Regions from separate parts of the Micromonospora sp. URMC 106 genome, predicted to be linked through region 1. Evidence: riboswitches for the same ligand, from Rfam matches in the RefSeq annotation. Region 1 holds a riboswitch; the other holds the start of a gene.
What was found. A riboswitch is a leader RNA that binds a small molecule or an ion and turns the genes downstream of it on or off. The one in region 1 is predicted to bind cobalamin.
Positions count from the first base shown of each region.

Region 1 (5,821 bases):
GGCACGCCGGACCGGTAATCGGTGCCCAGGCGTGGGCGCACGCCGACGCCACCCGGGAAGGCCCCGTCGGCCGTCACCGCCGCCCCTGACCCACGCCGGGACGCCCGCTCCGGCCAGGGTGTTGCTGCGGCGACACGCCGATCACGACGGCACCCGACGGCAGGCGGACGGCGCGGCGGGGCTCGGTCAGGACGGCAACGACGGCAGGCGGGACGGTGCGGCTGGGGGCGGTCAGGGGAGGCGGGTCTCCAGCATGCCGTTGACGATGCGGGTGGGCAGGACCTGCTGGTCGTTGCCGGACGGCCCGTGCACGACCTCGCCGCCGTTGAGCCGGAACGTGCTGCCGTGCCAGGGGCAGACCACGCACTCGTGCCCGTCGACCTCCCGCACCTCGCCCTCACCGAGCGGGCCGCTCTGGTGCGGGCACCGCTCCAGCATCACGGTCACCTCGTCGCCGTGGCGGTAGAGGATCACCGAGACGTCGTCGACCTCCCGGGTGATCAGCTTCCGCTGCGGCAGGGTGGCCATGTCGGCGATCGAGTGCCAGCCGTCGCTCATCCGGTGCAGTTCGGAGATGCTCTGGTTGACCTGCGCGCCCTGCTTGTACGCCAGGTGCCCGCCGAGGTAAGCCCCCATGCTCGCGGCGCTGAGCCCGAGGAAGCCGAGCGTACGGCCGAGGTTGTGCCGGCCGGACATCCGGGCGGCGACCGAGCCGGCGTAGAACGCCAGGCCCACGCTGTTGGAGGCGGCGTGCACGAGGCCGATCCGGCGCTGGTCGCGGGCGAGCGCCGCCCAGTCGTTGAGCCCGGCGACCGCCGCCGGCAGCGCGCTGACGGTGCCCACCGCGCAGAGCGTGGTGGCGGCCCTGCGCTGCCCCGGCATCAGGTCCAGCACCGCGGTGCTGATCCACGCGCCGACCGGCACCTGCACCATCGCGGGGTGCAACGGGTGCCCCAGCCAGACGCCGTGCAGCAGGTCACGGACCCGCTGCGGACGGAGGGTGGCCTGGACGGCGCGCTGCAACCGGTCGCCGATCCGGTCCAGCCCGGAGGCCTGCTCGATCTTCGTCATCAGTGCTCGCACCCGTACCGACTTCCCGGCAGGAGCGGCTGCAAACCGGTCGCCGGTGACGGATCCGCAGCGGTACGTGACGAGGCCCCTGCCGGCCCACAACCGGACGCGCCGCCCCTGAGGCGACGAGGTCGGCGCCCGGCTCCGCCGAGAGGCGCAACTTCCCGGAAAGAGTGGCCTCGGCACGCCGGGAGACGACTATTTCCGGGAAGTTGTGCCGCCGGCCGCCTGCGTCCGCGCCGCGGCCGGCCGGCCGGGTGTGCCGGCCGGGTCCGCCGGTGGTTGGGTCAGGGGCTCGGGGGCGTCCAGCGGTCGTGGTGGATCGCCTCGGCCAGCGGACGCTTCTGCCGCCAGCCGTGCCGGGCCAGGTCGGGCACGCGCTCGAAGTGGGTGACGGGGCCGACGCAGAGCCACGCCACCGGCCGTACGCCGTCGGGGATGCCGAGCAGGTCCGCCAGCCACGGCTCGCGGTAGAACGACACCCACCCGACGCCGAGCCCCTCGGCGGTCGCGGCCAGCCAGAGGTTCTGGATGGCGAGGCAGGCCGAGTAGAGCCCCGTGTCGGCGATGGCGTGCCGGCCGAGCACGGCGGGCCCGCCCCGGGCCGGGTCGTAGGTGACCACCACCGACAGGGTGGACTCCAGCACCCCGTCGATCTTGATGCGGGCGAACCGCTCGGCCGCCTCCCCCTCCAGCGTGGCGGCGAAGGTCTCCCGCTCGGTGTGGACGTGCTCGTGGAACCGGCGCCGCAGCTCCGGGTCGCGGACGACGATGAAGTCCCAGGGCTGGGAGTAGCCGACGCTCGGCGCCGCGTGCGCCGCCGCCAGCACGCGGTGCAGCGTCTCCTCGGGCACCGGCGCCCCGGTGAACTGGGCGCGTACGTCCCGGCGGCGGTGGATGACGTCGTAAAGATCCAAGGCAGGCTCCCGCTGCGCTCGGCCCACGCTCCGGGCGTGGGCACCTGACGCGAGGCCGGTCTTCGGACTCCCGGATCGACGCCTGGCCGTCCGCCTTCCCGGCCCGTCCGGGCCAGTGGCTGCGCTCTCGCGCGTGGACGGTGGCTCCCCGGTCACCGCGGCGGGCCCGTGCCGGATTCGCACCGGCTTCCCGATTCTCCCCGCTCGCGCGGGGCACCTCACATGATCGTGCCGCCCGGCATGGTAGCGGGATCGGCGGCGCACCGCCGACGGCCGGGTGCCCGGCGTCGCCGGGGCGGGCGTGGAAATCCGGTCGCGCGGCGCGCCGTCCGCGAGCACCGTGGTCCGGGTGTACGCACTCGCCTCCCGCCCGCTGCCGGCCGGCCACCCGGCGGCCCGGCTGACCGTCGCCCTCGGCCGGCCCCGGGCCGTGCCGCCGCCCCTGCTGATGCTGCTGGGCATGCTCTCCACCCAGGTCGGGGCGGCCGTCGCCAAGCAGCTCTTCGGCAGCACCAGCGCCGGCGGTACGACCACGCTGCGGCTCGGCTTCGCCGCGCTGATCCTGCTGCTCGTCGCCCGGCCCGGGCTGCGGCTGGGCTGGCGCACCGCCGCCCTGGTCGGGGCGTTCGGGCTCGCCCTGGCGCTGATGAACCTCGCCTTCTACGCGGCCCTGCACCGGGTGCCGCTCGGCGTCGCGGTCACCATCGGCTTCGCGGGGCCGTTGCTGGTGTCGCTCGCCGGCAGCCGCCGGCCCGCCGACGTGGCGTGGGCGGTCCTGGCCGGCGGTGGCGTGCTGCTCATCAGCGGGCTCGGCGGGACCGGGCTGGACCGGGTGGGGCTGCTGCTCTGCGTCGCCATCGCGGTCGGCTGGGCCGGGTACGTGCTGCTCGGCAAGGCGGTCAGCGCCCGCGTGCCGGGCAGCCGGGGCCTCGCGCTGGGGATGGCCGTCGCCGCACTGGCCGTCCTGCCGTTCGGGGTCGCCGGCAGCGGCACGGCGCTGCTCGACCCGTGGACCCTCGCACTGGGCGTCGCGGTGGCGCTGCTGTCGTCGGTGCTGCCGTACTCGGCGGAGTTGGCCGCGCTGCGCCGGATGCCGGCCCGGGTCTTCGCGATCCTGCTCAGCCTGGAGCCGGCGATCGGCGCGCTGGTCGGGTTGGTCCTGCTGGGCGAGGTGCTGGCCTGGCCGCAGGCGGTCGGGGTGGCCTGCGTGGTCGGCGCCGCGCTGGGCGCGACCCTGGTCCGCCCCCGACCGGCGACGGCGCGCTGACCCCTGGCCGACGGGCGAGGTCCGCGCCCGGCCGCCCTAGCGGAGGTTGCGCAGGGCGTCCTCGATCGCCCGGTGGAACGTCGGGTACGCGTAGATCATCTGCCGGAGCCGGCCGAGCGGCACGGCCGCGTGCACCGCCACCGCCAGCCCGGAGAGCACCTCGCCGCCGGCCGGGCCGACCGACGTCGCGCCGATCAGTACGCCCCGGTCGGCGTCGGCGACGAGCTTGACGAAGCCCTCGTTGCCGCTCTTGTGGATCCAGCCCCGCGCCGACGACGGCAGCTCGGAGAGGCCGACCTGCACGTTGATCCCCCGCTCGCGGGCCTGCCGTTCGGTGAGGCCGACCGCGCCGACCTCGGGGTCGGTGAAGGTGACCCGGGGCAGCGCGCGGTAGTCGGCGCGCGGCACCGCGCCGGCGGAACCGCCCGTCCCGGCGGCGCCCGACGCGCCGACCGCGCCGCCCGTCACGCGCGCGGTGCCGCTGGCATCCGGCCCTCCGTCGGCGCGCCGGACGTGGTCGAGCACGTCGGCGACGACGATTCCCGCCTGGTACATCGCGACGTGGGTGAACGCCCCCTCGCCGGTGACGTCGCCGACCGCCCAGATCCCCTCGGTGACGTGCAGCCGGTCGTCGACGGCCAGGTACCGCTGCCCGGCGTCCACCCCGACGGTGTCCAGGCCCAGCTCGTCCAGGTGGGCCCGGCGGCCGGTCACCACCAGCAGCCGCTCGGCGGTGAACCGCGCCCCGCCGGCCCCGCGCAGGGTGAAGCCGCGCCCGTCGTGGCCGACCCGCTCCGCCCGCACCCCGGTGTGGATCTCGACGCCGTCGGCGCGCAGCGCGGCGGCGGCCACCTCGGACGCCTCGGGCTCCTCGACGGCGAGCACCCGGTCCGCCGCCTCGACAACGGTGACCCGGACCCCGAACCGGGCGAAGACCTGGGCCAGCTCCAGACCGATCGCGCCGCCGCCCAGCACCAGCAGCGACTCCGGCAGCTCCTCGACCTCGATCGCCTGGCGGTTGGTCCAGTACGGCGTGTCGGCCAGCCCGTCGACCGGCGGCACGGACGGCTTGGTGCCGGTGCCCAGCACGATCCCGTGCCGGGCCTGGAACACCCGCTCGCCGACCCGGACCCGGCCGAGGCCGTCGAGGCGGGCGCTGCCCCGGACGAACCGGCCGCCCTTGCCGGTGAAGCGTTCCACCGCGACCGTGTCGTCCCAGGTGTCGGTGGCCTCCTCGCGGATCCGCTTCGCCACCGGCGCCCAGTCGGGCCGGACCTCGGCGGCGCCGGCGAGCCCGTCGATCCGACGCGCCTCGGCGATCGCGTTGGCCGCCCTGATCATCATCTTGCTCGGGATACAGCCCCAGTAGGGGCACTCCCCGCCGACCAGGTCGCGCTCGACGCCGACGACGGTCAGCCCGGCCTCCGCGAGCCGGCCGGCCACCTCCTCGCCGCCCACCCCGAGCCCGACCACGACCACGTCCACCACTTCCGGCTCCGCCATCCCGCCAGCATTCCGCACCGCCCGGTCGCGGGCCAACGGATCACCCCGGAATTCCGCTGCCCGTCGGCTCCCGGCCGCCTACGGTGGCCGGATGCGCTTCTCCGCCGTCCACGACTGCTTCGCCGAGCTGCTCGCCGCCGGCCGGGAGACCGGGGTTGGCCTGGCGATCTGGTACGACGGCGAGCCGGTCGTCGACCTCGTCGGCGGTGCGCGGACGCCGGGGCGGGCGTGGCGACCGGAGACGCTGGTGAACGTCTACTCGGTCGGCAAGCCGGTCGCGGCGCTCTGCCTGCTGATGCTGGTCGACCGGGGTCGGCTCGACCTGGACGACCCGGTCGCCGCGCACTGGCCCGGCTTCCGCACCCCGGCCACCGTCCGGCAGGTGCTCACGCACACCGCCGGGCTGCCGGCCTTCCCGGTGCCCCGGCCGGCCGCCGCGATAGCCGACTGGGACCTGCTCTGCGCCGACCTGGCCGCCGCCGAGCCGGAGTGGCCGCCGGGGTCCGTCGCGGGCGAGCACGCCTGGACGTACGGGCACCTGGTGGGCGAGCTGGTGCGGCGGGTCGACGGTCGGCCGGTGGGCCGGTTCCTGGCCGAGGAGATCGCCGGGCCGTGGCGGCTGGACCTCGGCTTCGGCCTCGGCGAGGCGGACCAGCGGCGCTGCGCCGAGCTGCGGTACGGCGATCCGGGTTGGCCGGACCGGGCGGCCGGTGCGCCGGGCTCGCTCTGGGCGCGGGCGCTGGACAACCCGCCCGGCGGGCGGGACCTGTCCGTGGTGAACAGCCCGCTCTGGCGGGGCGCCGAGGTGCCGGCCGTCAACCTCCACTCGACCGCGGGCGCCCTGGCCCGGCTCTACGCGGGCCTGCTCGCCGGCGGCGTCCTCGACGGCGTGCGGCTGTTCGGCCGGGAGCTGGTGGCCGAGGCGACGCGGGTCCAGTACGACGGCGACGACCTGCTGCTGGGCCGGCGTGTCCGGTGGACGCTGGGCATGCAGTGGGAGGAGGACGGGAGCTGGGGCATGGGCGGGATCGGCGGCAGTTCCGCCTGGGCCGACCCCGGGCGC
Region 1 is NZ_JBPQTP010000115.1:403-6,223, forward strand. Features, by position in the region: gene ACSNOB_RS26585 (Rieske 2Fe-2S domain-containing protein) at 232-1,071, opposite strand; gene bluB (5,6-dimethylbenzimidazole synthase) at 1,359-1,988, opposite strand; cobalamin riboswitch at 2,025-2,219, opposite strand; gene ACSNOB_RS26595 (EamA family transporter) at 2,338-3,255, shown strand; gene ACSNOB_RS26600 (dihydrolipoyl dehydrogenase family protein) at 3,292-4,758, opposite strand; gene ACSNOB_RS26605 (serine hydrolase domain-containing protein) at 4,850-5,821, shown strand, end outside.

Region 2 (5,821 bases), on a different contig from region 1:
CGACCCGGCCGACGTGGCCCGGCACCTCGTCCTGCCGGTGGCGGTGCTGGCGGTCGCCCAGGCGCCGTGGTTCGTCCTGTTCATCCGCGACGCCGTCGCCGAGAGCCTCCGCGACGACCACGTCCTCGCCGCCCGGGCCCGGGGCCTGCCCGGCCGGACCGTCCTGTTCGGCCACGCCCTGCGTACCGCGCTGCTGCCGTTCCTCACCCTCGTCGGCACCCACCTGCCGGAGCTGATCGGGGGCGCCGTCCTGGTGGAGACCGTGTTCTCCCTGCCCGGCCTCGGCGCGGTGACGGTGCAGGCCGCGTTGGGCAGCGACTTCCCGCTGCTGGCCGCGACCACCCTGGCCACCACCGTCGTGGTGCTGGCCGCGAACCTGGCCACCGACCTCGCCTACGCCGCCGCCGATCCCCGGGTACGCCTCGATGACTGACCTCGCCCTGCCCGCCCGCGTCCGGCGGCCGAGGCGGCGTACCGGCCGGGCCGGTGTCGCCGTCGCGTCCGCCGTGCTCGTCGGCGCGGTCGCCGCCTGCCTGCTCGCCCCCGCCCTCTGGCCGCTCGACGAGAGCGCGGTCGACCTGGCCCGTACCCGGCTCGCCCCGTCGCCCGCGCACCCCGCCGGCACCGACGACCTGGGCCGCGACGTGGCCCACCGCAGCCTCTACGGCCTGCGGGTCTCCCTGCTCGTCGGCGCGGTCGCCGCGCTGGTGGCCACCGTGATCGGCGGCCTCGTCGGGGCGGTGGCCGGCACCCTCGGCGGCCGGGTCGACCGGGCGCTGATGCGGGTGGTCGACACGATCGCGGCGCTGCCGCACCTGCTGCTGGGCATCTTCATCGTCGCGATGCTGCGCCCGAGCCTGGGCGCGGTGATCCTGTCGATCGGGCTGACGCACTGGCTCTCCACCGCCCGCATCGTCAGGTCGGAGCTGCTCAGCCTCCGCACCCGGCCGTTCGTCGACGCCGCGATCTCCGGCGGCGCCGGCCGCGCCCGGGTGATCACGCGGCACCTGCTCCCGCACGTGCTGCCCCGGCTGGCCCTGGCGACCACGCTGATGGTGCCGCACGCCGTCTGGCACGAGACCGCCCTGTCCTTCCTCGGCCTCGGCCTGCCCCCGCACCTGGCCTCGATCGGCAACATGATCAGCGACGGGCAGCGGTCCCTGCTCACCGGCGCCTGGTGGGCCAGCCTCGTGCCCGGCCTGCTGCTCGTCGTCGTCACGCTCGCCCTGGCCACCCTCACCGGCCGGTGGCGCGACCGCCTCGACCCGCGCGTACGAGCGGAGCTGAACCTGTGACCACCACCCGCGAGCACCTCGCCGCCGCGACCGCCGGCGCCACGTCCGGCCCGCGCCCGGCCCTGCTGGACGTCGACGGGCTGACCGTCCGCTTCCACCTCCGCGACGCCGTGGTGCAGGCCGTCACCGACCTGCGCCTGACCGTCCACCCCGGCGAACTCCTGGCGGTGGTGGGGGAGTCCGGCTGCGGCAAGTCGGTGCTCGCCCACGCCCTGCTCGGCCTGCTCCCCGGCAACGCCACCGTCACGGGCCACGCCCGGCTGCGCCCGCCCGGCGGGGAGCAGGTCGACCTGATCGGCTGCACCGAGCGCCACCTCGCCCGCGCCGTACGCGGCCGCGCCGTCGGGCTGGTGCCGCAGAGCCCCGCCACCGCGCTGACTCCCGTACGCACCGGCCGGCGGCTGCTGGAGGAGACCCTGCGCGCCCACGGGCACGCCCGGCGCGACGCGCCCGCGGTCGCCGACCGGCTCGCCGCCGACGTCGGCCTCGACCCCGCCGACCTCGACCGCTACTCCCACGAGCTGTCCGGCGGCATGGCGCAGCGCCTGGCCACCGCCCTCGCCCTCGCCCCCGACCCGCCGCTGCTGCTCGCCGACGAACCCACCACCGGTCTCGACCGGCCCCTGGTCGACCACACCCTCGACCTGCTGCGCCGCCGCTGCGACGCCGGCGCCGCCGTCCTGCTCATCACCCACGACCTGGCCGCCGCCCGCCGGGTCGCCGACACCGTCGCCGTGATGTACGCCAGCCGGATCGTCGAGCGGCGACCCACCGGGGCGCTGTTCGATACGCCCGCGCACCCCTACACCGCGGGCCTGCTCGACGCCCTGCCCGAGCGGGCGTTCCGCCCCGTGCCCGGCCACCCGCCCATGCTCACCGACCTGGCCGCCGGCTGCGCCTTCGCCCCACGCTGCGACCGGGCCACCGACGCCTGCGGCACACCGCCCGCCCCGGGGTCGGACGACGCCGGCCACGTCGCCTGCCACCACCCGCTGCCCGTCGGAGCGCCGGCATGACCGCGGCCACGACCGGCGGCCGGAGCGCCGGACCGGCCACGACCGGCACGGGGCTCGCCGCCCACCAGGTCACCGTCGCGTACGGCCGGCAGCGCGTCCTCGACCGCGTCGACCTGCACGTCGCCCCCGGCGAGACGGTCGGGCTGCACGGGCCCTCGGGCAGCGGCAAGTCCACCCTGGCTCGGGTCCTCGCCCTGCTGCACGCCCCCGACGCCGGGCACGTCACCCTCGACGGCCACCGGGTCGCCGGCGTCCGCCACCGGCTGCCGGCCGCCGTCCGCACCCGGGTCGCGATCCTGTTCCAGAGCCCCCGCGCCGCCACCGACCCGCGACTCAGCCTCGCCGACGTCGTCGCGGAACCGCTGCGTGCCACCGGCGTACCGGCGGAGCGGGCCCGGGCCCGGGCGGTGGAGCTGGCGGATCTCGTCGGCCTCACCCCGGACCTGCTCGCCCGCCGCCCGCACGCGGTCAGCGACGGGCAGTTGCAACGGGCCTGCCTGGCCCGGGCGCTCGTGCACCGGCCGGCCTACCTGCTCTGCGACGAGGCCACCGCCATGCTCGACGCCTCCACCCAGGCCCACCTGGCCGCCGTCATCACCGACTACCAGCGAGAGCACGGCGCCGGCGTCCTGCTCATCACGCACGACCCGGCCCTGATGGCCCGCTGGGCGACCCGGGTGGTCGACCTCCCGCCCCCGCCGGGAGCCTGAACGCCGCCCGCCGTTCCGGCCATTCCGTCGCACGCCGCCCGGCCAGTTCGACGCACGGACGCGCCACCGCACGTCGGCGCCGGGCGGCACCCACCAGGCGCCGCGTGGCCGCGACCGTCCACAGTGCTGGCGCGGCCCACACCTATGGCATCTGTCACCCGTGACGTCCGGGCCGGGCGCGGGCTAGGGTGACGCTGCCGTGGTGTTTCGGGAAGCCGGTGGAAGACCGGTGCGGCCCTCGCCACTGTGATCGGGAAGTCCGCGGCCCTCGTCGTCAGAGGTCACTGGGCGTTGCACGCCTGGGAAGGCCGGCCACGGACGCACCTCCCGTCAGCCAGGAGACCGGCCACGGCACTGCGATGACCCGTCCACGAGGTGCTGGAAGGCGGTCCCGATGCGCGTGCGCGCTCTGCGGTCCACCCTGTCCCGGCGCGTTGCCGCGCCCCTGTCCGTCCTGCTCGTCCTGATCGGCGGCTGCGCCGCGGACGACCCCGCCACGAACTCCCCCTCGTCGGCCGCGTCGGTCACCCTGACCAACTGCGGTACGCCGCTCGGCGTCGTCGGACCACCCCGGCGAGCGGTGACCCTGAACCAGCCCGCCACCGAGATCATGCTGGCGCTCGGGCTGGCCGACCGCCTGGCCGGCACGGCGTACCTCGACGACGCGATCCTGCCCGAGCACGCCGCCGCGTACGCCTCGGTGCCGGTGCTGTCCGAGGAGTATCCGGGGAAGGAGACCCTGCTGGAGGCGGCACCGGACTTCGTCTACGCGTCGTTCCACAGCGCCTTCGGCGACGAGGGTGTCGGTGACCGTGCGGCGCTGGCGGCGCTCGGCATCGGCACCTACCTCTCACCCGCCGGGTGTCCGGGGCAGCACCGGCCGGGGAGACTGACGGTCGAGGACGTGTTCGCCGAGATCCGCGACATCGCCGCCGTCTTCGGGGTCCCCGAGCGGGCCGAGAAGCTCGTCGCCGACCATCGGGCCCGGATCGCCGCCGCTGCCGCGAGCCTCGGCGGCGCGCGGGACGTCTCCCTCCTCTGGTGGGACGCCCGCACCGACGCGCCGAGCGTGGGCGCCTGCTGCGGCGGTCCCAACATGATCATGTCGGCGGTCGGGGTCGGCAACGCGTTCGGCGACCTCACCGGTGCCTGGGCCGACACCAGCTGGGAGAGCGTCATCGCCCGCAACCCCGACGCGATCGTGCTGGTCGACGCCACCTGGGACCCGGCCGCCGCGAAGAAGGCGTTCCTGGCCCGGCACGCCACTCTCCGGGACCTGCCCGCGGTGGCGGGGCAACGGTTCGTCGTCGTCCCGTTCTCGTCCACCACCGCCGGGGTGCGGGCGGTGCTGGGCATCGAGGCGCTCGCCGCGGGAGTGGCGCGGCTCCCCGCCGGCGCGGGCCGCTGACCGCCGTGGCCCGCCGCACCGCCGCGGCTGCCGCCGGCGCCGTCGTCTCCCGGCGTGCCCGCCCGGCCGGGACGGTCGCGCTGCTGGTCACGCTGTTGGTGGGCCTGGTCGTGTCGATCGGCACGGCCGTCACCGTCGGGCCGGCCGACATTCCTGTCTCGACGGTCTGGGCGGTCGTGGCCGACCGCCTGGGCCTGGCCGACGTCGACGTGCCGCTGCTGCGCGAACACGTCGTCTGGCGGCTGCGCCTGCCCCGGGTGCTCGGCGCCGCCGTCGTCGGGGCCGGGCTGGCGGCCGCCGGGGCGGTGATGCAGACCGTCACCCGTAACCCGTTGGCCGACCCGTACCTGCTCGGGGTTTCCTCCGGAGCGTCGCTCGGCGCGGTCGCGGTGCTGGTGCTCGGCGTCGGCGGTGGGGTCGCCGCGCTCACCGGTGGTGCCTTCGCCGGGGCGCTGGCCGCGTTCGCCGTCGTGGCGGGGGTGGCCGGCCGGCGGGCCGCGCTGGCACCCGCCAGGGTGGTGCTGGCCGGGGTCGCGGTCGCGCAGCTGTGCGGGGCGGCGACGTCGTTCGTCATCATCTGGGTCGCGGACCCGCACGCCACCCAGAGCATCACCTTCTGGCTCTCCGGATCCCTGGCCCGCGTCGACTGGACCGCCCTGGCCTGGGCCGGGCCGGTCCTGGTCGCCGTGCTCACCCTCGTGGCGGCACACGCCCGCGCGCTCAACGCCTTCGCCTTCGGCGAGGACGCGGCGTCGACCCTCGGCGTGTCCGTCACCCGGGTCCGCTGGCTGCTGCTGGTCGGCGCCGCGCTGCTCACCGCGGTGCTGGTCGCCGTCAGCGGCGCGGTGGGTTTCGTCGGGCTGATCCTGCCGCACGCCGCCCGGTTCCTCACCGGCCCGGACCACCGGCGCCTGCTGCCCGCCGTCGTCCTCGCCGGCGCGATCTTCCTGGTCTGGGTGGACACCGCCGCGCGGACCCTGTTCGCGCCCCGGGAACTGCCAGTCGGCGTGCTGACCGCGCTGCTCGGGGTGCCCGCCTTCGTGTGGCTGCTGCACCGCCGGAAGGGACGCGACTGATGCTCACCGTCACCGGAGTGTCCTGGACCGTCGCGGCCCGGCCGATCCTCGACGACGTCACCTGCGCGGTGCCGACGGGCAGCCTCGTCGGGCTGCTCGGCCCCAACGGCTGCGGCAAGACCACGCTGCTGCGGATCGTCGCCCGGCTCGTCGCGCCGGACAGCGGCCGCGTCACCGTCGGCGGCGACGACGTCGCCACCCTGCCCCGCTCCGCGCTGGCCCGTCGCGCCGCGCTGCTCGCCCAGCACGCCGACACCGACGTGGACCTCACCGTCGGGGAGGTGGTGCTGCTCGGCCGCACCCCGCACCGCCGCTC
Region 2 is NZ_JBPQTP010000053.1:4,130-9,950, forward strand. Features, by position in the region: gene ACSNOB_RS17690 (ABC transporter permease) at 1-433, shown strand, start outside; gene ACSNOB_RS17695 (ABC transporter permease) at 426-1,295, shown strand; gene ACSNOB_RS17700 (ABC transporter ATP-binding protein) at 1,292-2,311, shown strand; gene ACSNOB_RS17705 (ABC transporter ATP-binding protein) at 2,308-3,021, shown strand; cobalamin riboswitch at 3,205-3,386, shown strand; gene ACSNOB_RS17710 (ABC transporter substrate-binding protein) at 3,416-4,429, shown strand; gene ACSNOB_RS17715 (FecCD family ABC transporter permease) at 4,435-5,505, shown strand; gene ACSNOB_RS17720 (ABC transporter ATP-binding protein) at 5,505-5,821, shown strand, end outside.
Region 2: another riboswitch for cobalamin. It lies ahead of ACSNOB_RS17710 (ABC transporter substrate-binding protein); the one in region 1 lies ahead of bluB (5,6-dimethylbenzimidazole synthase).